DNA from 2 places in the Micromonospora aurantiaca ATCC 27029 genome. Region 2 is predicted to be linked to the other one. Evidence: predicted binding sites of a transcription regulator. Region 2 holds the regulator's gene; the other holds the start of a gene.
The links. The regulator HspR, encoded in region 2, represses chaperone genes until heat shock. The targets are predictions, from matches to a motif close to TTGAGTNNNNNNNACTCAA.

Region 1: a site for HspR is predicted at 6,616-6,634, ahead of lon (endopeptidase La). Genes of this name have one in related genera too.

What each region holds. Positions count from the first base shown of each region.
Region 1 covers NC_014391.1:3,843,662-3,855,713, forward strand. Annotated here, with positions in the region: gene MICAU_RS17070 (response regulator transcription factor) at 1-175, opposite strand, end outside; gene MICAU_RS17075 (sensor histidine kinase) at 172-1,317, opposite strand; gene MICAU_RS17080 (hypothetical protein) at 1,450-2,277, shown strand; gene MICAU_RS17085 (DEAD/DEAH box helicase) at 2,396-4,153, shown strand; gene lon (endopeptidase La) at 4,257-6,593, opposite strand; gene MICAU_RS17095 (histone-like nucleoid-structuring protein Lsr2) at 6,828-7,175, shown strand; gene MICAU_RS17100 (hypothetical protein) at 7,382-8,617, opposite strand; gene MICAU_RS17105 (PDDEXK family nuclease) at 8,932-9,798, opposite strand; gene MICAU_RS17110 (DICT sensory domain-containing protein) at 9,905-10,996, shown strand; gene MICAU_RS17115 (helical backbone metal receptor) at 11,028-11,750, shown strand; gene MICAU_RS17120 (CBS domain-containing protein) at 11,775-12,052, opposite strand, start outside.
Region 2 covers NC_014391.1:156,127-168,178, reverse strand. Annotated here, with positions in the region: gene MICAU_RS00840 (DUF4178 domain-containing protein) at 1-16, opposite strand, end outside; gene MICAU_RS00835 (hypothetical protein) at 98-478, opposite strand; gene clpB (ATP-dependent chaperone ClpB) at 695-3,286, opposite strand; gene MICAU_RS00825 (hypothetical protein) at 3,372-3,638, opposite strand; gene MICAU_RS00820 (DivIVA domain-containing protein) at 3,635-3,952, opposite strand; gene MICAU_RS00815 (winged helix-turn-helix domain-containing protein) at 4,157-4,375, shown strand; gene MICAU_RS00810 (cation:proton antiporter regulatory subunit) at 4,457-4,957, shown strand; gene MICAU_RS00805 (cation:proton antiporter) at 4,963-6,180, shown strand; gene MICAU_RS00800 (hypothetical protein) at 6,345-6,773, shown strand; gene MICAU_RS00795 (hypothetical protein) at 7,004-7,210, opposite strand; gene MICAU_RS00790 (heat shock protein transcriptional repressor HspR) at 7,387-7,827, opposite strand; gene dnaJ (molecular chaperone DnaJ) at 7,852-9,039, opposite strand; gene grpE (nucleotide exchange factor GrpE) at 9,119-9,856, opposite strand; gene dnaK (molecular chaperone DnaK) at 9,905-11,767, opposite strand; gene MICAU_RS00770 (GTPase family protein) at 11,978-12,052, shown strand, end outside.

The DNA of each region.
Region 1 (12,052 bases), 3.3 Mb from region 2:
GCGGCATCTCCAGGTCGAGCACGGCGACGTCGGGGCGGTGGGCAAGCGCCGCGTCCAGGGCGCTGCGCCCGTCGCGGGCGTGCGCGACCACCTCGATGTCCGGTTCCAGGTCGAGCAGCGCGGCCAGGGCGAGCCGGATCAGCTCCTCGTCGTCGGCCAGCAGTACCCGGATCACGGCGTCACCGGCACCGTCGCCACCAGGCTGAACACGCCGTCGGCGGCATCGGCCCGAACCCGTCCGCCGGCCGGGGCGAGCCGGTCGGCCAGGCCGCGCAGACCGCCGCTGAGCCGGTCCGGTCCGGCGTCGTCGCGGACGCCGTCGTTGCGTACGGTCAGCGTCACCACGCCGTCCTCCCGGGTGATCTCGATCCGGCACCAGCCGGCCCGGCTGTGCCGCAGCACGTTCGTCCCGGCCTCACGCAGCACGGCGGCCAGGTCGGCGGCGACCGCCGCGGGCACCTCACCGGCGGGCGGGACCACTGTCGTGCGGACGCCGCTGGAACGCAGCACCTCCCCCACCGCCGCGGCCTGCTCGGCCAGGTCGACCGCGCGGTAGCCGTGCACCGCCGCCCGGACCCGGGTCAGCGCCGAGCCGGCCAGCCGCCGGGCCTCGGCCGCCTCCCGGGCGGCCCGGCCGGCGTCGCGCGGCGCCAGCCGCTCCGCCAGCTCGGCCTTGAGCGCGATCACCGTCAGGTCGTGGCCGAGCAGATCGTGGACGTCCCGGGCGAAGCGCAGCCGTTCCTCGGCGGCGGCGAGGCGCGCCTGGGCGGCCTGCCCCTGCCGGGCCTCGACGAGCAGGTCCCAGAACCAGACCTGGACCCAGGTGAGCGCGGCGATCCCGGCGCCCACCACGCCGGTGACCAGCAGCGCCGTGGTCACCGGCCCGCCCGTCGACCAGGTGACGACGGCCGACACCGCGAGGACGCCGGCCGCCGCCACCACCGCGACGACGGGCCGGAACAGCAGCGGCGTCATGCCGACCAGGGACGCGCCCAGCCACGCCCAGGTGGGCCAGGTTCCGGCCGCGACCGGGCCGAGCAGCGGCAGGCTGAGCAGCGCCGCCGCGATCAGCGCGGCGTGCCGGCGACGACGGGCCGGTACGGGCAGCCACGGCGTGACCGCGGCGTGCAGCACCGCGATCTGGGCGACCGCGAATCCGAGCAGCCCGGCGGCGCCCAGCGCGACGCGTACCGGGTCGGGCTCGCGGGCCAGGCCGACGACGGGCAGCAGCACCGTGGTCCACACGTTCGTGGCCAGCGACAGCAGGGTGACCCGCCGGGCCCGGCGCAGCCGGTGGTCAGCGGAATCGACTGTCATGCCCGCCGATCCTAGGGCGTGCGGCGCCCCGCCCACCCCCGAGAAACGTCACGGCCGGACCGTGCGATCCGCACGGTTTCCCGATGACTGACGCGCCTTCTCCGGTGCGCCGGGCGGCGGCAGGGTCGGGGCATGACGGAGATGACTGTGGGCGTACCCCGGCGGTGGGCCGGGTGGGCGCGGACCCGGCACCTGGCCGGGATGGTGGTGGCGATGGTGGCCGGGATGGTGCTGCTCGGGCCGCTGTGGCAGGTGGGCGGGAACCTGCTGGGGGGTGCGGCGGTGCTGGCGCGGCCGGACGTGGGCGCGCTGGTGATGGCGACGAACATGGCGGCGGGCATGGCCGCGTGGATGTGGTACCGGGGAGACGGCCGGGCCGCCACCGCGGAGATGTCGGCGGCCATGTACGTGCCGTTCCTGCTGCTGCTCCCGCCCTGGTGGGCCGGGTGGGTCGGGGACGACACGCTGCTGCTCGGCGGCCACCTGCTGATGGTGCCGGCGATGCTGCTGGTGGCGCTGCGGCACCGGCACACGGCCACCGCGCCGCCGCGCCGGCACCCGGTCGCCGCGGCCGTGGCGCGCGGGTGGCCCGCCGGGCTGGGGCTGCTCATGACGGTGGACATGTGGTTCGCGCCCAGCGTCTTCGCGCCGTGGACGCTGCTGGTCCTGCCGGCCGGCTACCTGCTGATCGGCACCTGGCGGCGGCAGTGGGGCGACCGGCGCGCGCTGGCGGCGCAGCTCGCCGGGGCGGCCGTGTGGGGCGGCCTGGCGGTCGTGGCGATGATCGCGTCCGCCGACGTCGCCGGGGTGCTCGTCGGGGTGGGCTGGCTCGTCCACGCGGCCTGGGACGGCTGGTACCACCGCACCGGCGCGGTGGTACCGCGCGGGTACGCGCTGTGGTGCGCGGTGTTCGACGTCGGAGTGGGCCTCACCACGCTGCTGGCCGTCCTGTCCCGGTGATCCGGCGGGGGCACGGGGCCACGCCGGATCACCCGGAGGGGACGGCACACAGGTGGCGCGGCGAACGTTTGACCCGGTCGCCGCGACCGCCGCGCGGCGGTGATGAAAAGCTTGTCGCATGAACGCCGCACCGACCCCGACCGACCCCGCCCTTCCCGCCGACGCCGAGGACGGCATCGCCTTCGCCGATCTCGGGCTGCGCACCGAGTTGCTGGGCGCGCTGTCCGCGCTCGGCTACGAGGAACCGACGCCGATCCAGCGGGAGGCCATCCCCCCGTTGCTGGCCGGGCAGGATCTGCTGGGCCAGGCGGCGACCGGTACGGGCAAGACCGCCGCATTCGCGCTGCCGCTGTTGCAGCGGATGCCGGTGGGGCGGGCCGACGGCGACCCGGTGTCGCTGGTGCTGGTGCCGACGCGGGAGCTGGCCGTGCAGGTCTCCGAGGCGTTCCACCGCTACGGCAAGGACCTGGGCGCCCGGGTGCTGCCGATCTACGGCGGGCAGCCGATCGGCCGGCAGCTGCGTGCGCTCGACCACGGGGTGGACGTGGTGGTGGCGACGCCCGGCCGGGCGCTGGACCACATCGCCCGGGGCACGCTGCGGTTGGGCGCGCTGAGCACGGTGGTGCTGGACGAGGCGGACGAGATGCTCGACATGGGCTTCGCCGAGGACATCGAGGCGATCCTGGAGCACGCTCCGGCCGGCCGGCAGACGGTGCTGTTCTCGGCCACCATGCCGGCCCGGATCGACGGGCTGGCCCGGCAGCACCTGACCGACCCGGTCCGCATCCGGATCGAGCGGGAGCGGCCCGTCGCCGGGGAGGCGCCCCGGGTGCGGCAGAGCGCGTACATCGTGGCCCGGGCGCACAAGCCGGCCGCGCTGGGCCGGGTGCTGGACGTGGAGTCGCCCACCGCGGCGATCGTGTTCTGCCGCAGCCGGGAGGAGGTGGACCGGCTCACCGAGACGATGAACGGCCGGGGCTACCGGGCCGAGGCGCTGCACGGCGGGATGAGCCAGGAGCAGCGGGACCGGGTGATGGGCCGGCTGCGCGCCGGTACGGCGGACCTGCTGGTCGCCACCGACGTGGCCGCCCGTGGCCTGGACGTCGAGCAGCTCACCCACGTGGTCAACTACGACGTGCCGTCCGCCCCGGAGTCGTACGTGCACCGGATCGGGCGGGTCGGCCGGGCCGGGCGGGAGGGTGTGGCGATCACGCTCGCCGAGCCGCGTGAGCACCGGATGCTCAAGACCATCGAGCGGGTCACCGGCCAGCGGATCGCCATCGACAAGATCCCCACTGTCGCGGACATGCGTACCCGGCGGCTGGAGCTGACCCAGGGCGCGCTGCGGGAGAGCCTGCTGGAGGACGACCTCGACCCGTACCGGGCGATCGTGGAGTCGCTCACCGACGAGTTCGACCTGGTCGAGGTGGCGCTGGCGGCGGTGAAGCTGGCGCACGAGGCGACGTCGCCGGGCTCGGACGACGAGGAGGAGATCCCGCAGGTTCCGGTCCGGGGTCCGCGCGAGGGCCGCCCGGAGGCCGGCGGGCGGGGTGAGCGCCGGGGTCCGGCGCGCCCGCGTACCGGCGGCACCACCCAGGTCTTCATCGGTCTGGGCCGCCGGGCCGGGGTACGGCCGCAGGACCTGGTGGGCGCGATCACCGGGGAGACCCGCATCAGTGGCCGGGACATCGGCTCGATCGAGATCGCCGACCGGTTCTCGCTGGTCGAGGTGCCGCAGGGGGTCGCCGACGAGATCATCGCGGGGCTGCGCGGCACCACCATCAAGGGACGCAAGGCGACGGTACGCCGGGACCGGGACGGTGACGGGCCGGGCGAGCGCCGCGACCGGGGCTACGAGCGGCGCGACCGCCGCTGAGCCCGGCGCGACCGGCTTCCGTGCCGGTCGGCGTGGAGACCACAGGGGGCGGACCACGACGGCGCCCCGGCCACCGTGCGTACGGTGGCCGGGGCGACGGTCGTCAGGCCGCGGCGAGCGCCGGACCGTCCAGCGACTCCGTGCCGATCTCGACCGGGCGCAGCGCCAGTGCGAGCACGTCCGCCACGTCGGACAGGGTGTGCACGGTCAGCGCCTCCCGCACCTCGGCCGGCAGGTCGTCCAGGTCCGGCTCGTTGCGCTTCGGGATGATCACCTCGGTGAGGCCGGCCCGGTGCGCGGCGAGCAGCTTCTGCTTCACGCCGCCGATGGGCAGCACCCGGCCGGAGAGCGTCACCTCGCCGGTCATTCCGAACTCGGGCCGAACCGGCCGCCCGGTCACCAGTGAGGCCAGCGCGGTCACCATGGTGATGCCGGCGCTCGGGCCGTCCTTGGGCACCGCGCCCGCCGGGACGTGCAGGTGGATCCGCCGCCCGGCCAGCGCGTTCGGGTCCAGCCCGTAGCGCCGCCCGTTCGACCGCAGGTACGACCACGCGATGTGCGCGGACTCCTTCATCACGTCGCCGAGCTGGCCGGTGAGCGTCAGCCCCGGCTCACCCTCCATCGTGGTGGCCTCGATGAACAGCACGTCGCCACCGGCGCCGGTGACCGCGAGTCCGGTCGCCACGCCGGGTACTGCGGTCCGTTCGGCCGACTCCGGGGTGAACTTGGGCCGGCCCAGGTAGCGGGCCAGGTTGCCGGCGTCGACGTGCACCGGCGCGGAGTCCGTGGCGAGCGCGACCGCGACCTTGCGCAAGATCTTGGCGAGAGCGCGTTCGAGCTGCCGGACGCCGGCCTCCCGGGTGTACTCACCAGCGATCAGCGCCAGCGCCTCGTCGGCGACTGTGACCTCGTCGGTGGTCAGCCCGGCCCGTTCCCGCTGCCGGGGCAGCAGGTGGTCCCGGGCGATGGCGACCTTCTCGTCCTCGGTGTAGCCGTCCAGCGCGACCAGCTCCATCCGGTCCAGCAGCGGGCCGGGGATCGCCTCGACCACGTTGGCGGTGGCCAGGAACAGCACGTCGGACAGGTCGAGGTCGACCTCCAGGTAGTGGTCGCGGAACGTGTGGTTCTGCGCCGGGTCGAGCACCTCCAGCAGGGCCGCCGCCGGGTCGCCGGAGTAGCCGGCGGCCAGCTTGTCGACCTCGTCGAGCAGCACGACCGGGTTCATCGAGCCGGCCTCGCGCAGCGCCCGCACGATCCGGCCGGGCAGCGCGCCCACGTAGGTGCGCCGGTGACCGCGGATCTCCGCCTCGTCCCGGACACCGCCGAGGGAGACGCGGACGAAGTTGCGGCCCAGCGCCCGGGCGACCGACTCGCCGAGGCTGGTCTTGCCGACACCGGGCGGACCGGCCAGGGCCAGCACCGCGCCGGAACCGCGTCCGCCGACCACGCCGAGGTTGCGCTCCGCGCGCCGGTTGCGCACCGCGAGGTACTCCAGGATGCGGTCCTTCACGTCGGCCAGGCCGGCGTGGTCGGCGTCGAGCACGGCCCGGGCCGCGGCCAGGTCCATGTTGTCCTGGGTACGCGTGTTCCACGGCATCTCCAGGACGGTGTCCAGCCAGGTCCGGATCCAGCCCGCCTCGGGTGAGGCGTCACTGGCCCGCTCCAGCTTGCCGACCTCGCGCAGCGCCGCCTCGCGGACCTTCTCCGGCAGGTCGGCGGACTCCACCCGGGAGCGGTAGTCGGCGGAGCCGTCCGGCTCGTCCTCGCCGAGTTCCTTGCGGATCGCGGCGAGCTGCTGGCGGAGCAGGAACTCGCGCTGGGACTTCTCCAGCCCTTCGCGGACGTCGCTGTTGATCTGCTCGGTGACCTCCTGCTCGGCGAGGTGTTCCTTCACCCAGCCGACGAGCAGTTCCAGCCGGGCGGTGACGTCCGGCGCGGCGAGCAGTTCGGTCTTCTGCGTCAGGCTGAGCCAGGGCGCGTAACCGGCCGAGTCGGCCAGCTCGGACAGGTCGGTCATCCGCTCCATCGCGTCGATCACCTGCCAGGCGCCGCGCTGCTGCAGCACCGAGGTCATGAGCGCGCGGTACTCGCGGGCGAGTTCGCGGGCGCGGCCCGCCGGTGCGGGTTCGTCGAGTTCGGTCGCCTCGACCCAGAGCGCGGCGCCGGGGCCGGGCACGCCGGAGCCGATGCGGGCGCGGGTGAGACCGCGGACGACCGCCGCCGGTTCGCCGCTGGGCAGCCGGCCCACCTTCTCGATCGTGGCGACCACGCCGACGGAGCCGTACTCGCCGTCGAGGCGGGGTACGGCCAGGAGTTCCTTGTCGCCGGTGGCGCGGGCCGCGTCGACGGCGGCCTGGGTGGTCGGGTCGAGGGTCACCGGGATGACCATCCCGGGCAGCAGGACGGCGTCGGTCAGTGGGAGTACCGGAAGAGTTGCCATCGAACACCTGCCATCACGTTGGTTGAGCGTGTCTGGCTCAAGTAACAAAACGTGCCCCTTGTTCCGGGTTGTGACCCACGCCACTACGAAGGGCCGCGTTCCCGCGCTCCGCACCCAATGGCGGCGCCCTTTACCGCGACCCGCCGAATGGAAACAGTCGGCTATTGTTGCGGAATTACCGCGCGGTAGGTCAAACTCTTAGCCACACCCCGCCCGACACAGGGAGTAATGGCGATGGCAAGGAAAGTAATCACCGTTCTGACCGACGACCTCGACGGCGGAAAGGCCGATCGGACCGTCGAGTTCAGCCTGGACGGCGTGGCGTACACGATCGACGTCTCCGACGAGAACGCGGGCGTCCTGCGCAAGGCGCTGGATCCGTACATCAGCGCTGGCAGGCGAATCGGCCGGGGAGCGACCGAGGTCGCCCGCGGCGCCCGCCGCACCGCCCGGCCGAGCACCTCGGGAATGGACCGCGAGCAGAACCGCGCCATCCGGGAATGGGCCGCCAAGAACGGGTTCGAGATTTCCGAGCGCGGGCGCATCCCGGTGTCGGTGGTCGAGGCGTACAAGAACCGCTGACCGCCACCGGTTCACCGTCGGGCATCCCGGGGTCACGCTGAGAAATCGGCGGGGGCCCGATCGGCTTTCTACGGTCAGCGCTTTTCATCCGGCCGGATACCGCCGGCACGAAATTTCTTCCGGGATCACCTTCCACCGTGCCCGTACGCGGGAACGGCAGCGGCCGCCCGGAGGAGTCCCCCGGACGGCCGCTGCCGTTCGCCCGCTCAGTTGACCCGGATGCGCACCACGTCGATGGCGGGAGTCTGGTTGGCCCGCTCCATCATCGGGATGCGGTGCGAGCCGTCACCGGCCCAGACCGCGCACTGCGCCACGCCCGACTGCGCCAGGCCCGGAATCTGGATCAGCACGTCGTCCGGCTGGTTGCCGCCCCGCCCGTCCTCGGTGGCCACGAAGAAGGCCGGCACGTCCTGCGGGTTCGGAGGCTGCCGGGTGCTGCCGAGCATGCGGCAGGCGGTGTGGAAGTGGCCGCGCACCAGGCCCTGGCCGTTGAGCAGCGAGCTCTCCAGGTAGTAGCCGCCCTGGCCGGCGGCGAGGAAGCGGTCCCGCACCAGGTTCTTGGTGGTGACCCGGAGGGTGAACGGCTGGTTGCGCCGCACCTGGTTCGGGAACTGCGTGATCAGCAGCGACGGGTTGTTCGCCGCGGCGCCCACCTCACCGAACGCGGTGCTCACGCACCGGTTGCCGTTCTGGAAGCCGTCGTGCGCCTGGAGCTGGCTGCCGGAGCAGTCCTTGGCGAGCACGTTCAGGCCGTTGCCGCCACCGTTGTTCTGGCCGCCGCCGTTGTTGTTCCCGCCGCCGTTGTTCCCGCCGTTCTGACCGCCGTTGTTGTTGCCGCCGTTCTGACCGCCGTTGTTGTTCCCGCCGTTCTGGCCGCCGTTCTGCGGGGTGTCGGTCACCGCACACTGGGCGAGCTGGTCCAGGCCCTGCGGGCGCTGGGCGACCCGGCCGATGGCGGTGGCGATCCGGTTGAGCGCCGCGGTCCGCTTGTCCGCGAGCGGACGCAGGATCGCGTTGTTGATGAACTCGCCGCCCTTGCGGCCCTCCGCCGCGAGCCGCCGGTTCGCGTCGGCGATCTGCGACTCCAGCAGAGCCAGGGTGCGGTCCACCTCGGCACGGGCCTGACCGGGCACCTGCGGCAGCCGGCCCCGGACGTCCGGGCAGGCCACGGTCGGGGTGCCGGCGCCCGCGCCGCCCGCGTTGGTCTGCTGGCACTCGGCCGGCGACATCTGCCCGTCGCCCCAGTGGTTGCGGACCCAGCGGCCGTTCTGCCAGGTACGGGTGGTGCTGCCCTGGCCGTCCGGGGCGGTCGCCCCGGGGCTCGCGGGCACGCAGGACGCCGAGGCGGCGCGGGTGGTCGTCCGCCGGTCCTGGGCGGACGAGATCTGGGTGACGGCGACGATGCCGCCGAAGACCGCGAGCGTGCCGACAACCGCCAGCATCCGCTTGCTCCGCGCGTTACCGGATGACCGGCGCGCCCGTGTGGACCTGCGCATCGAATTGCTCTCCTTCACGATCCGGTAGTTGACTGGTGATCCCGGCGGACCGACGAATTCGGGGTGTGAGATCACTGCGACGCTCAGTCGCGCGTCAATGGCCGACGATGCCCTTTCCGCACCGTCTCCGCGCCGTCCGGGCGCGGCGGGGAAGATCTGCGTCCATTCCCGATGAGGTACGGAGCGCCGTCGGCGAAGGTTCAACCGGAGATCGGAAAAAAATCGAAAAGTCGCCGTCCTCGCCGGCGAGGACGGACGGCTCAGTCGGCGCAGAGGTGATCGAAGGCGAACCCGCCGTCGAAGGAGTCCCGCCGGGCGGCCAGCGCGCGTACCCGCCGGAGAAGCTCGTCGCGGTCCAGCAGGGACGGCGCGGCACCGTCGAGGTCACGCAACCGCTCCCCCAGCGCCACAGCCGCCAGGTCCTCGGCGAGCCGCCCCGGGTCGACGCCGCAGGAGAAACCGCGCGAGGTCAGCCGTACCCGCTCCAGCAGGCAACGGCCGGGCCGCACCTCGGCCCAGGCCCAGCCCTCCGCCGGACCGTCGGTCCAGCGCACGTGCAGGCCGCGCACGATCGGGTCGGCGATCCGGCCCGCCACGTACGCCTCGACCGCCTCGACCCGGGCCAGCGCGCCCAGGTCGTTCACCGGTCCGCGCCGGCCGTCCGGCAGCCGGCCGATGATGTCCCGGAAGCCGACCGTGTCACCGCCGTCCGGGTCGGTGCCGTCGGCGTACGCCCGCGCGTCCAGCACGTACTCGACGAACCGGCGGACCTGCTCCGCGCCGCCCAGCGTCGGCGACTCGACGCGCACCAGCGGCAGGCCGACGGCGACGCAGACCGCGTCGGTCAGCCGTTCGGACCGTCGCGCGGCCGATCCGTCGGGGGCGGGCACGGTGAACCGCACCGCGAAACGCGGCAGCCCGGTGTCGGCCGCGCAGACCACCAGGTCGAGCGACGCCCGCCCGGCGGTGCTCCACTGGCTGCCGGTGACCCCGGGCGGGCGGCCCTGCACCAGGTCGCCGAGCCGCCGCCCGGTGTGGCCGAGGTGGCCGGCACGGACCAGGGACGGCGCGGCGCCGGGCGGGATCGGCCGCAGCCAGGAGGCGGTCACGCTGCCTGTGCTCGTCATCTCGCCCCGATCCCCCTCGTCCGGTCGACGCCCGAGTGTAGGCCGTGCGGCACGACCGGTCCGGCCGACCGGTGCGCTACCGCGCCCGTCCCTCTAGGCTCTGCCCGTGCCCAGCGGACGGACCCCGGAACAGTTCACCAAACGCAGTCTCGTCACCGTCTCCCACGCCATCGAACGCGCGGCGCTCGCCGAGGCCGAGGACGGCCCTCTCGTCGTGCTCGCGCTGTTCCAGCGGCTGCCGTACTTCGCCCGGGAGCGCGAGGTCTACCGGCGCATCGCCGGCCGCGCCGCCGTGACGGTGGTGGCGATGGTCGGCGGACCGCCGCCCGACCTGCCCGACGGTACCTACGGCGTGGCGCTGGACGAGGCGGAGGCGCTGGCCCGGGAGTGGACGGTGGTGGCGCTGAGCCCGCGTTTCGGCGCCACACTCGTCGCGCACGACCGGGCCGAGGTGGCGCCCGCGCCGACGCTGGAGTCCGGCCGGCTGTTCGAGGGACGCTGGGGCTTCCGCCGCGACGAGGCGCTGCACGAGGCGATCCGGCTGCGCGAACAGCTCGCCGAGCGGCTGCCCGCCGCGGCGCGTACCGCGCTGGACGAGGCGATCGCCCGGGTGCGGGACATCCCGGCCGGGCCCGGCGAACCGCGTGCCGAGGCGGCGCTGCGGCTGCTGGCCCGCCGCGGCGACCGGAACAACCAGCCGGTCGAGCCGGCCGAGACGATGCTGGACGAGCCCGGCCTGGCCCGGTGGTCCGGCGCGGACGGGGTGACCGCCTCCGGCACCCTGCCGGTGGCGCTGGTCGGCCTGCGGGTGGACGCGCCGCCCGGCTCGCCGGAACGCTTCGGCCGCCGCGGCGTCGCCCGCGAGGGACACGCCGTGCTCACCGCGATCACCGCCGTGCTGCGGCCGGTCGACCGCGCGCTGCGCGTCACCGAGAACGAGTTCCAGCTCCTCCTGCCGGGGCTCGACGAACCGGCCGCGCTGGAGGTGGTACGCCGGCTGCACGACGCGATCGGCGCGTTGGCCCGGTCGTACCCGTTCATGGCGTACACAGTGCACGCGGCGGTCGGGGTGACCACCCGGCGGCCGCTGCCCACCGCGGACCTGCGCGCCGCAGTCGACTGGGCGGTACGCAAGGGCCTGCCGGTGGCGGGCCTGCCGCCGGAGACCGCCGACGCCGTGACCGCGGCGGCCCGCTGACCGGCGGTCCGGCTCAAGGGGAGGAGACGCGGTGCGGGTGGTGTCGCTGGTGCCGTCGCTGACCGAGGCGGTCGCGGCCACCCGCCCGGAGGCGCTGGTCGGCGCGACCGACTGGTGCACCCACCCGGCCGGGCTGGACGTCGCCCGGGTCGGCGGGACGAAGTACCCGGACCTGGACCGGGTGCTCGCCCTGGAGCCGGACCTGGTGCTGCTCAACGAGGAGGAGAACCGGCTGGCCGACGCCGAGGCGCTGCGCGCGGCCGGGGTGCCGGTCCGGGTCACCTTCCCGCGTACCGTGCCGGAGGCCCTCGACCAGCTCGGTGAGCTGGTCGACGCGCTCGGCGCGCCGGCCGAGCCGCAGTGGCTGCGCGAGGCCCGCCGTGCCTGGGCCGCACTGCCCGCGCCGGGACGCGTCCGCACCGCCGTGGTGCCGGTGTGGCGACGGCCGTGGGTGGTGCTGGGGCGGGACACGTTCGCCGGGGACGTGCTGGCCCGGCTCGGTGTGCGCAACGGCTGGGCCGACGACGCGGAACGCTATCCCCGGCCGAGCCTGGACGAGCTGCGCGCCCGGGCGCCGGAACTGGTGGTGCTGCCCGACGAGCCGTACCGGTTCACCGCCGACGACGGGCCGGAGGCGTTCCCCGGTGTGCCGGCGGCGCTGGTGTCCGGCCGGCACCTCACCTGGTACGGGCCGTCGCTGGCCGAGGCCCCCGCGCTGCTGGCCGCCCAGCTCGCCACCGAGGGCCCCACCTGACCGGCGGGGCCCGGGTGGCGGCGCTCAGGCGACCGGGGTGGCGTGCACCGGGTCCAGCTCCATCAGCGTGGTGTCGTCCACGTCGTACCCGATCGCGTTGTGCACCGCGACCACGCCCGCGACCTGGGCGGCGAGACGGCCGGCCAGCTCGACGGCGCTACGCCGGTCCAGCCGCCCGTCCATGGTGACCTCGCCGCCGCGGACCTGGACCGTGACCAGGCCGTCGCGCACCGACAGCACCCGCCGCAGCACCTCGTGCACGACCTCCTCGCGGATCTCCGCGTCGGAACGCAGGTGCACGC
Region 2 (12,052 bases):
CCAACGAACCGTTCACGACCGCCTCCCCCAACGTGCTCGGCGGGAACGGTAACAACCGCACGCACGCCTGCTGAAGTCCTGTTCGCTGAGTGTGCGCTCAGCTACTGTCGGCGGCGGCGAGCCGGTCGGCGGCGTATTCGCCCAGCGTGGCGCGGCCCATGAGGCAGCCGGAGAACGTGGTGAACTCGCCGTCGTCGCCGCGCAGCCGGGCCCAGGCGTCCCGCCCGGCGGCCGGATCGACCGCCTCCAGCAGCGTCGCCGCGTACGCCCGGCCGGCCGGCGAACCCTTGCGGAGCAACCTGTCGACCCGCTTGCGAGCCTCCTCCGGGTGCTCCCGCAGCCCCTGTTCCAGCGTCCGGTACGCCTCGGTCGCGGGCAGGATCTGCCCCGCCAGTCCCACCCCGCCGAAGGCGAGGGTGTCCGCGCCGTCGAGTTCCCGCGCAGCCGCGTCCAGTTCCCGTTCCCAGCTCCCGCTCATGCCCCACTATGTGCCCACCCCACCAACCCCTCACGCTCACTCCGTTCGCGTGAAAGGAAGGGCCCCCTTTTAACGCCTCCGGTAGAGGAAGGGCCCCTTGTTAACACCACGGCGCACAGCACCCACGGCACGCAGCACCCACGGCACGCGGGCCGGCACGGCCGGGGACGGCGAAGGCCCGGCCGGGAGGGCCGGGCCTTCGCGGGGTGGCGCGGGTCAGGCGGCGGTCACCGCCAGGGACTCCTTGGAGTCGGACAGGTCGACGCGGACCGTGTCGCCGTCGCGGATGTCACCGGCCAGCAGCGCCTTCGCGAGCTGGTCGCCGATCGCCGACTGCACCAGCCGGCGCAGCGGGCGGGCACCGTAGATCGGGTCGTACCCGTGCTCGGCCAGCCACGTGCGGGCCGCGTCGGTGATCTCCAGGCCCAGCCGGCGGTCGGCCAGCCGGCGGCGCATCCGGTCGAGCTGGATGTCCACGATCGACCGCAGGTCCTCGCCTTGGAGCGCGGCGAACACCACGATGTCGTCGAGCCGGTTGAGGAACTCCGGCTTGAAGTGCGACCGGACCACCGCGAGCACACCCTCCCGGCGCTCGTTCTCGGTGAGCGTCAGGTCGCTGATCACCGACGAACCGAGGTTCGAGGTGAGGATCAGGATCGCGTTGCGGAAGTCCACGGTACGGCCCTGACCGTCGGTGAGCCGGCCGTCGTCGAGCACCTGGAGCAGCACGTCGAAGACGTCCGGGTGGGCCTTCTCCACCTCGTCCAGCAGGATCACCGAGTACGGCCGGCGGCGTACCGCCTCGGTGAGCTGGCCGCCCTCCTCGTAGCCGACGTACCCGGGTGGGGCGCCGACCAGGCGGGCCACCGAGTGCTTCTCGCCGTACTCGCTCATGTCGATGCGGACCATGGCCCGCTCGTCGTCGAAGAGGAACTCGGCGAGCGCCTTTGCCAGCTCGGTCTTGCCGACGCCGGTCGGGCCGAGGAACAGGAAGCTGCCGGTCGGCCGGTCCGGGTCGGCGACGCCGGCCCGGGCGCGGCGTACCGCGTCGGAGACCGCGCCCACCGCCTCGGCCTGGCCGACCACGCGGCCGCGCAGCGTTTCCTCCATCCGGAGCAGCTTGGCGGTCTCGCCTTCGAGCAGCCGACCGGCGGGGATGCCGGTCCAGGAGGCGACCACTGCGGCGATGTCGTCCGCGCCGACCTCCTCCTTGAGCATCGCGCCGTCGGCCTGGAGCCGGGCCAGCTCTTCCTCGGCCTGCTTCAGCTCGGTCCGCAGCGCGGGGATCCGGCCGTACCGCAGCTCGGCGGCGCGTTCCAGCTCGCCGTCGCGCTCGGCCCGCTCGGCCTCGCCACCGAGGCGCTCCAGCTCCTCCTTGGCGGTGGAGAGCTTGGTGATGTGGCTCTTCTCGGTCTGCCAGCGCTCGGAGAGCGCGGTGAGCTGCTCGCGCTTGTCGGCCAGCTCCTTGCGCAGCCGCTCCAGACGCTCGGCGGACGCGGCGTCCGGCTCCTTTGCGAGCGCCATCTCCTCGATCTCCAGGCGGCGTACCGCCCGCTCGATCTCGTCCACCTCGACCGGGCGCGAGTCGATCTCCATGCGCAGCCGGGACGCCGACTCGTCCACCAGGTCGATCGCCTTGTCCGGCAGGAACCGGTCGGTGATGTACCGGTCGGAGAGCGAGGCGGCGGCCACGAGTGCGGCGTCGGTGATCCGTACGCCGTGGTGCACCTCGTAGCGCTCCTTGAGCCCGCGCAGGATGCCGATGGTGTCCTCGATGGTCGGCTCGCCGACCAGCACCGGCTGGAAGCGGCGCTCCAGGGCCGGGTCCTTCTCGATGTGCTCGCGGTACTCGTCGAGCGTGGTCGCGCCCACCATCCGCAGCTCGCCGCGCGCCAGCATCGGCTTGAGCATGTTGCCGGCGTCCATCGAGCCCTCGCCCTTGCCGGCGCCGACCACGGTGTGCAGCTCGTCCAGGAACGTGATGACCTGGCCGTCGGAGTTCTTGATCTCCTCCAGCACGGACTTCAGCCGCTCCTCGAACTGACCGCGGTAGGACGCACCGGCGACCATCGCGCCGAGGTCGAGCGAGACGAGCTTCTTGTCCCGCAGCGACTCCGGCACGTCGCCGGCCACGATCCGCTGGGCCAGGCCCTCCACGATCGCGGTCTTGCCGACGCCCGGCTCGCCGATCAGCACCGGGTTGTTCTTGGTACGCCGGGACAGCACCTGGATCACCCGGCGGATCTCCGAGTCCCGGCCGATCACCGGGTCGATCTTGCCGTCGCGGGCGCTGGCGGTGAGGTCCACGCCGTACTTGGCCAGGGCCTGGTAGGTCTGCTCCGGGTCGGCGGTGGTGACCCGGCGGTCCCCGCCCCGGACGGTCGGGAACGCGGCGACCAGGTTCTCCTCGGTGGCGCCGGAGTTCTTCAGCGCTACCGAGACCGCGCCGCCGACCCGGGCCAGCCCGGCCAGCAGGTGCTCGGTGGAGGTGTACTCGTCGCCCAGCGGCCGCGCGATCTGCTCGGCGGCGCCGATGGCGTTGACGAACTCGCGGGCCAGGGTCGGCTCGGCGATGCTCGACCCGCGTGCGGCCGGCAGCGCGTCGACCGAGCGCTGGGCGACGCGGCGCAGCTCGGCGGGGTCGGCTCCGACGGCGCGCAGCAGGCCCGCAGCGGTCGAGCCTTCGGTGTCCAGCAGTGACAGCAGCAGGTGCCAGGGCTCCACGGTGGCGTGACCGCGCTGGTTCGCCAGCGCGACGGCACCGGTGATGGCTTCGCGGCTCTTGGTGGTGAGACGTTCCGTGTTCATGGGCTCCCCCGGATCGGCGTGTCCACTGGACATGACACAACCAGAGTTGAGTCTATTCCGCTCAACTCCACCCCTGTGACCTGAGTCACCGTCCTCCGGTCCGGCCGGGGAGACGCGCGAGGCAGGGAGTCTCGTGGTCGGCGCGCAGCACGCAACGCCGGCCGCCGTCCAGCTTGCGGTCGCAGAACACCCAATGGCGTACGGACTGGTCGTCCTCCGTCGACACGGTGATCCCGCCCAGCTCCACCACCGCGAGGAACGCCAACGACCGGCCGGCCGTGCGACCGAGCATCTTCGCCCGGGCCAGGTCCGCCGCGCGCACCGGCAGATGGATCACGTACCGCCCGGTCACGGCCGCCCGGCCAGGTCGCGCATCGAGGGAGCCTGACGGGACTGCCACTCGCGCAACGCGCCCTTGATCCGCGCCGTCTCGTCCCGGCTACGTGCGACTTCGGCGTACGCGGCGGCGAGGTCCCCGGCGACGCGGTCGAGAAACGCGGCGACCTCGGCGGGGTCCAGCCCTCGCCGGCACGTCCTGAAACTGTGGCCCCGCACCTGCCAGGGCCGGAGCGGAAGGTACGACGCGGAGCGGTAGGGGCCGCCCGGCGCGGAGTCGGGCGGACGCGCGTTCCGCCGCTTCGGACGTATTCGCAGGATGTTGCGCACGACACTGTCCCTTCTCGCCGAGGACGGGGGTCGGGACGAGCCACGGGGGATGCCCGCCCCGACCCCGGAAGCTCCAGGTGCCATCCGGGAGCGTTCGCCAGCAACCTACAATCGGTACCAGTCGTAGGTCAACGATCGACCCACAATTGCTTGAGGTTGGAGGTGGGTGCATGGTCGAATGGGCATGCCATCCGGGGAGTGTGTATGCCCAAGCAGCAGTACCAAGTGCTCGCAGACGAACTGAAGAGCAAGATCGATTCGGGAGAGTGGCCACCCGGCACCAAGCTGCCGAGCCGCGCCCAACTGTGCAAGGAATACGGCGTCTCCGACACGGTCGTCGGCAAGGCGATGATGATCCTGCGCGCGACCGGCCTCACCGAGACGCTCGAAGGTGTCGGCGTGTTCGTGGCCGAACGGACCTAGACGAGCCGCCCGAGCCGCATCGTGCAGTCTGTAGTTCGGCCCCGGACGCGGTGCGTGCGTGGCAGCGGTAGCCTCACCGACGTGCGAGTACGTGTCGAACAGACCGCCCTGCCCGGGATCGGCGTACGTCATGATCTGATGACGGAGTCCGGCCGCCGGCTCGGCGTGGTCTCCCACCGCAATGGCCGCCGCGACCTGGTCCTATACGACCCGGACGATCCCGACTCCTGCCAACATGACATACCCCTGACCGACGACGAGGCGGAGGCGCTCGCCGACATCCTCGGCGCGTCGCTGATGCTGGGTCAGCTCTCCGGGCTGCGCGAGCAGGCCGCCGGGCTGCTGACCGAGCAGATCGCCATGCCGGCGGGGTCGAAGTACGTCGGCAGGCGGCTCGCAGACACCAAGGCACGCACCCGGACCAGCGCGTCGATCGTGGCCGTGCTGCGTCAGGGCGCCGTGAACGTCTCGCCCGATCCCACCTTCCGGTTCGAAGCCGGCGATGTGGTCGTCGTGGTCGGTACCCGTCAGGGGCTCGACGGCGTGACCGCGATCCTCGCCGAGACCGATCCGGACGGCTGACGCGTATGCACGAAACCACAATCCTGCTCATCGAGGTCGGTGCGCTGCTGCTCCTGCTCGGCCTGCTCGGCCGGCTGAGCCGTCGCTTCGGCGTGTCGCCCATCCCCCTGTACCTGCTCGCCGGCCTGGCGTTCGGGCACGGTGGTCTGCTGCCGCTCAACGCCAGCGAGGAGTTCTTCGCAGTCGGCGCCGAGATCGGCGTGATCCTGCTGCTGGTCATGCTCGGCCTGGAGTACAGCGCGAACGAGCTGGTGGGCAACCTCCGGTCCGCCGCGCCGGCCGGCCTGATCGACGCGGTGTTCAACGCGCTGCCCGGGTTCGCCTTCGCGCTCCTGCTCGGCTGGGGCTGGGTGGCGGCGGTGGTGCTCGCGGGCGTGACCTGGGTGTCGTCGTCCGGCGTGATCGCGAAGGTGCTCGGCGACCTGGGCCGGGTCGGTAACCGGGAGACCCCGGTGATCCTCTCCGTCCTGGTGATCGAGGACCTGGCGATGGCCCTCTACCTGCCGCTGGTCACCGCGCTGCTCGCCGGGGTCGGCCTGATGAAGGGCGGCATCGCGCTCGCCGTCGCGGTGTTCACCGTGGTCGTCGTGCTGGCCGTGGCGATCCGGTACGGCCACCTGATCTCCGCCGCGCTCTCCGCCAAGGATCCGGAGGCGCTGCTGCTCGGCGTGCTCGGCCTGACCCTGCTGGTCGCCGGTGTCGCGGCCAAGCTCCAGGTGTCGGCGGCGGTCGGCGCGTTCCTGGTGGGCATCGCGCTGTCCGGGCCGGTGGCGCACCACGCCACCGAGCTGCTCTCCCCGCTGCGTGATCTGTTCGCCGCGGTCTTCTTCGTGTTCTTCGGGCTGGTCACCAACCCGTTGGACATGCCGCCGGTGCTGCTGCCCGCGCTGCTGCTCGCAGTGGTGACCATGGCGACGAAGGTGGCCACCGGCTACCTGGCCGCCCGCCGGGCCGGGATCGCCGAGCCCGGACGCTGGCGGGCCGGTCTGGCGCTGACCCCGCGCGGAGAGTTCTCCATCGTCATCGCCGGGCTGGCCGTCGCGGCCGTCTACCCGGTGGAGCCGAAGCTCGCCGCGCTCGCCACCGCGTACGTGTTGATCACGGTGGTGACCGGGCCGCTGCTCGCCCGCCTGCCGGACAGCCCGTGGTTCAAGCAGTGGCTGCGCACCCGCGCCGCCGCCGCACGGCCGCCCGCGCCGCTGCCCCTGGGCACCGGCGACTGACCGGGCCGGGCCGGATCAGCCGCAGGGCAGATCCGGCCCGGCGTTGTCAAATTGATCCCGGGAAGGTCTACCCCTGCTCCGTCCAACCGCGTTAACGTTTCGGCCCAGCAGCCAGGGTCCGCGGGTGGCCTGCGCCCCCGCCAGCGCAAGCGGAAGGTCGGCCGGTGAGCGTGCAGGAAGAGACGTTCCGCGGCTTCGCCAACCCGGTCGATCCCTCGCCCGCCGAGCTTCGGGCGTGGGCCTATCAGCCGGATTCGGTGCCGCTGACCTCGATGCCGCCCGACTGGGATCTGCTGGTCGCCGGTGACCATCTGGTGCAGACGCTGTTCGATCTGGCCATGGACCAGGGCTGCCCGGCGCGGCGGTTCACGCTGCACTGCCTCTACATCTACGCCGCCGACGGCATCCGGACGAACTTCCGCGCCCACCCCAAGCGCCGGTTCCGCAGGCTGGTCGAGCAGGCCGAGAAGTCCGGCGACGACCTGATGCGCAACTGGGCGCACAACAGCCGGGTGCTGCTCGCCCGGCCGGATCTCTTCGTCTACCGGGACTGGTGCGAGGGCGGCCTGGTCCGGGAGAACCGCCGCCTCTGACCACCTCGACCCGCCCACGTCGACCTCGCTGGCCACGTCGACCCGACCGGCCTGGTCGATCATGAACTTGGCGGTGTTTGGTGTCCGGTTTGTCGCCGCCAACTTCATGATCGACCGCGAGGGCGGGTGCGTGGTGCCCGCCCGGAGCGGCCCGACGTCCCGGCCGGCCTTGCAGAACACGAACGGGCCGGGATCCCCCGTGGATCCCGGCCCGCACGTCGACGGATCGCCTAGGTCGACCCGCCCTGCTTCTTGCGCCGCTCGTCGTCCCGCGCCCGGTCCACGCCGTGGTCCGTCTGGTCGGCGAAGCGCCCTTCCTTGACCTTGTCGCTGAAGCGTCCCTCGGTGACCCGGTCGAACCGCTCGCGCACGTTCTCGGCCACCTTCTCCAGCCGTTCCTCCGCGCGCTCGGCCACCTTCTTCGCCGGTTCCGTCATGACTCCCCCCGCCAGCCCGGAATCCGCTTTGGGGCTTTTGCCCCTACGGAAAAGCCTAGTTGACCCCGCTCTGCCGTACCCCGCTTTCCCCTGACCCGGCCCGCGAACCGACCGGGGAACGACGAAGGCCGGCGCGGCCCCGGGGGAGCGGGGCGCGCCGGCCTTCAGGTACGGAATCAGCGGTCGGGAGCGCGGCGCGGACGCCAGACGACGAGCGCGGTGGATGTGCGGTTGGTGGGCACGAGGTCGCCGCGGGGGAAGCCACCGAGCGACTCCAGCTCGGCGATCCGCCGGTACGCGGCGTCCAGTTCCGCCTCCAGCCGGGCCACCCGCTGCTGCGCCTCTTCGAGCAGCCGCTCCAACCCGATGATCCGCTTGACCCCGGCCAGGTTGATCCCGTCGTCCTGGCTGAGCCGCTGCACCTCGCGGAGCAGCACCACGTCCCGGACGCTGTACCGGCGACCGCCGCCGGACGCCCGGCCGGCCTGCACCAGGCCCAGCCGGTCGTACTGGCGCAGCGTCTGGGGGTGCATCCCCGCCATCCGCGCGGCCACCGAGATCATCAAGACCTTGGCCTCGTATGCCTGGTCACCCGAGCCGACGTACTCCTCCGACATGCCCGCTCACCTCCGGTGCCGCCGTCAACTGAATCGACGTACCCGCGCGTCGAGATGTTCCCGCGCGGCGGGCGGAGTCTGCGCCGCGAAGGTCTCCAGCGCCGCCCGCGCCTCGTCCGAGATCTTCGCCGGAACCACCACGTCGAGCGTGACCAGCAGGTCACCGGCGCGGCCGTCCTTGCGTACGACGCCCTTGCCGCGGGCGCGCAGCACCCGCCCGCTGGGCGTACCCGGTGGCACCCGCAGGGTCACCGTCCCGTCCAGGGTCGGCACGCGCAGGTCCGTGCCGAGAACCGCCTCGGCGTACGTGATCGGGACGTTCAGGGTCAGGTCGTCCCCGGTGCGCCCGAACAGCTCGTCCGGGCGGACCTTCACCTGCACGAACAGGTCGCCCGCCGGACCGCCCCGCTCGCCGGGCTCACCTCGGCCGGCCAGGCGGATCCGCTGCCCGTCCGACACCCCGGCGGGGAAGCGGACGTGCAGCGTGCGGGTCTTGGTGACCCCGCCGGTGCCGTGGCACTCCGGGCACTTCTCCTCGACGATCGTGCCGACACCCTGGCAGTTGCGGCACGGCTCGGAGAAACTGAACGAACCCTGGTTGCGGGTGGTCACGCCGGCACCGTGGCAGACCGGGCAGGCCACCGGCTGGGTGCCGGGCTTCGCGCCGTTGCCGTGGCAGGTGTCGCAGACGCCGGGCGCGCGCAGCGTCAGCGGCAGCGTGACGCCGCGTACCGCGTCTTCGAAGTCGAGCGCCACCTCGGTCTCGACGTCCCGGCCGCGGGCCGGGCCGCGCGGACGTGCCGGACCGCCGCCACCTGCACCGCCGGAGAAGATCGAGCTGAACAGGTCGGTGAAGCCGCCGCCGCTGAACCGGCTGTCCCCACCCCCGGCGCCGCCGCCGAACAGGTCGGAGACGTCGAACGGCATGCCGCCCGGCTGGCCCGCACCGCGGGCGCTGCGCCGGAAGGCGCCGGAGCCGAACAGCGAGCGCATCTCGTCGTACTCACGGCGCTTCTTCTCGTCACCGAGCACCGCGTACGCCTCGGAGACGGTCTTGAACCGCTCCTCGGCGCCGGTGTCGCCGGGGTTGTGGTCCGGGTGCGACTCCCGGGCCAACTTGCGGTACGCCTTCTTGATCTCGTCCGAGGAGGCGGACTTGTCCACGCCCAACGCGGCGTAGTAGTCCTTCTCGATCCAGTCCTTGGAACTCACCGGTCCACCCCCTTCCACGGGTCGAACCCCGGTCGTCCCGCCCGCCCCGTGCGGGCGGGCGGGACGTCACGGGTCGGCACTACTCCGGGTCCGCGACCGCGACCATGGCGGGCCGCAGCAGCCGCTCGCCGAGCTGGTAACCACGGCGCATGACCTGGACGCAGGTCGGCTCCGTCACGTCGGCGGAGGTCTGGTGCGCCACCGCCTCGTGCCGGGTCGGGTCGAACGGGTCACCCGTCTCACCGAACGCGGTCAGGCCGAACTTCGCGAGCGCGCCGGTGAGCTGCTCGGCCACGCTGCCGAACGGTCCCACCAGGTCGCCGTGCTCACGGGCCCGGTCCAGGTCGTCGAGGATCGGCAGCAGCGCGGTGAGCACCGCCCCGGTGGCCTGCTCCTGAACCAGGTTGCGGTCCCGGTCGACCCGCTTGCGGTAGTTGGCGTACTCCGCGGTCACCCGCTGGAGGTCGCGGGTGCGCTCCTCCAGGTCGGTGCGGAGCGACTCCAGCTCGGCGCCGAGCGGCGCGTCCGGGCCGGTCCCGCCGTTCGGCTCGGCGGGCGAGTCGACCACGGTCGGACCGCTGACCTCGGCCTCGCCGCCGATCTCGTCGACCACGACCTCGGCCTCCTCGACCAGCCCTTCGGCGGGCGCGTCGGCGGCCGCGTCGGCCGCCGAGGCGTCGTTCGCCGGCTGCTCGGTCACCTTGCCGAGCTTGCGCTTGTCGCGGATGACGACCCGGGGTTCGTCGCCGGTGTCCTTCCCGGCGCCCGGCGCCGACCCGGTGGCACCCGGGCCGGCCGCTCGTGGCTTGTCCGTCATGCGGTTACCTCATCCCTCTGCCGTGCGAATCGTGTCCGGGACCGGATGTCACTTCTTGTCCTCGTCCACGATCTCCGCGTCGACCACGTCGTCGTCGCCACCGGCCTTCGGGCCACCGGCCGCACCCGCGCCGGCACCCGGCCCGGCCGCGCCCGGTGCGGTCTGCTCGCCCTCCTGCTGCTGGGCGTAGAGCAGCGAGCCCGCCTGCTGGGAGACCTGCGCCAGCTTCTCGTGCGCGGACTTGATCTTCTCGATGTCCTGCCCGCCGAGGGCGCTGCGCAGCTCGCCGAGCGCCTCGTTGAGCTGGTCACGGTTCTCGCCGGGCAGCTTGTCGCCGCTCTCGGCGAGGAACTTCTCGGTCTGCCACTGGAGCGCCTCGGCCACGTTGCGGGTCTCGGCCTCCTCGCGGCGGCGCTTGTCCTCGCCGGCGTGCTCCTCGGCGTCCCGGCGCATCCGCTCGATGTCGTCCTTCGGCAGCGAGGAGCCGCCGGTGATCGTCATCTTCTGCTCCTTGCCGGTGCCCAGGTCCTTGGCGTGCACGTTCACGATGCCGTTGGCGTCGATGTCGAACGTGACCTCGATCTGCGGCACGCCGCGCGGGGCCGGCGGGAGACCGGTCAGCTCGAAGGTGCCGAGCTTCTTGTTGTAGGCGGCGATGTCCCGCTCGCCCTGGAAGACCTGGATCAGCACCGACGGCTGGTTGTCGTCGGCCGTGGTGAACACCTCGGAGCGCTTGGTCGGGATGGTGGTGTTGCGCTCGATGAGCTTGGTGAAGATGCCGCCCTTGGTCTCGATGCCCAGGCTCAGCGGGGTCACGTCGAGCAGCAGGACGTCCTTGACCTCGCCCTTGAGCACACCGGCCTGGAGCGCGGCGCCGACGGCGACGACCTCGTCCGGGTTGACGCCCTTGTTCGGGTCGCGGCCGGTGAGCTGCTTGACCAGGTCGGTCACGGCCGGCATGCGGGTCGAGCCGCCGACCAGGATGACGTGGTCGACGTCGGAGATCTTGATGCCGGCGTCCTTGACGGCCTGCTCGAACGGGCCCTTGCAGCGGTCCAGCAGGTCCTGCGTCATGCGCTGGAACTCGGCGCGGCTGAGCGTCACGTCCAGGTGCAGCGGGCCGGCCGAACCGGCCGTGATGTACGGCAGGTTGATGTTGCTGGTGGTCGCGGCGGACAGCTCGATCTTGGCCTTCTCGGCGGCCTCCTTGAGCCGCTGCATGGCCATCTTGTCCTGCGAGAGGTCGATGCCGTGCTCGCCGCGGAACGTCTTCACCAGGTGGTCGATGATGCGCTGGTCCCAGTCGTCACCACCGAGCTGGTTGTCACCGCTGGTGGACTTGACCTCCACCACGCCCTCGGCCAGCTCCAGCAGGGACACGTCGAAGGTGCCGCCACCGAGGTCGAAGACCAGGACGGTCTGCTCCTTGGAGCCCTTGTCCAGGCCGTACGCCAGGGCCGCCGCGGTCGGCTCGTTCACGATCCGCAGCACGTTGAAGCCGGCGATCTCACCGGCCTCCTTGGTGGCCTGGCGCTGCCCGTCGTTGAAGTAGGCCGGGACGGTGATCACCGCGTCGGTGATCTGCTCGCCCAGGTACGCCTCGGCGTCCCGCTTGAGCTTCATCAGCGTGCGCGCCGAGATCTCCTGCGGGGTGTACTTCTTGCCGTCGATGTCGACGGTCCAGTTGGTGCCGATCTCACGCTTGACCGACCGGATGGTCCGATCGGGGTTGGTCACCGCCTGGCGCTTGGCGACCTCACCGACGAGCACCTCGCCGTTGCGGGCGAACGCGACGATCGAGGGAGTCGTACGCGAGCCCTCGGCGTTGGCGATGACGGTGGGCTCACCGCCCTCGAGAACGCTGACGCAGGAGTTCGTCGTGCCGAGGTCGATGCCGACCGCACGTGCCATGTTCGCTTCCTCGCTTCATAACGGGTGAGCAGGTCAGACGGCCTGCCCGGCGGGTCGCCCGGAAGCGACCGCACCACAAGTTGAGTGAACTTGACTCAATAGTGCCACGCGATCGCCAATCCGCAAGTCGGGGTTGAGCCGACCCGGCGCAACCCGACCGTTACTACTGTCCGGTTGTCTTACCTTGCGTCGGTCGGGCACGCTTTAGCGGTGACGACGCATGGCGATTCCGCCACCCGTGCCGGCGCGCCCGCCGTCGCAGCCCGCACCGGAGCCACCACGGGC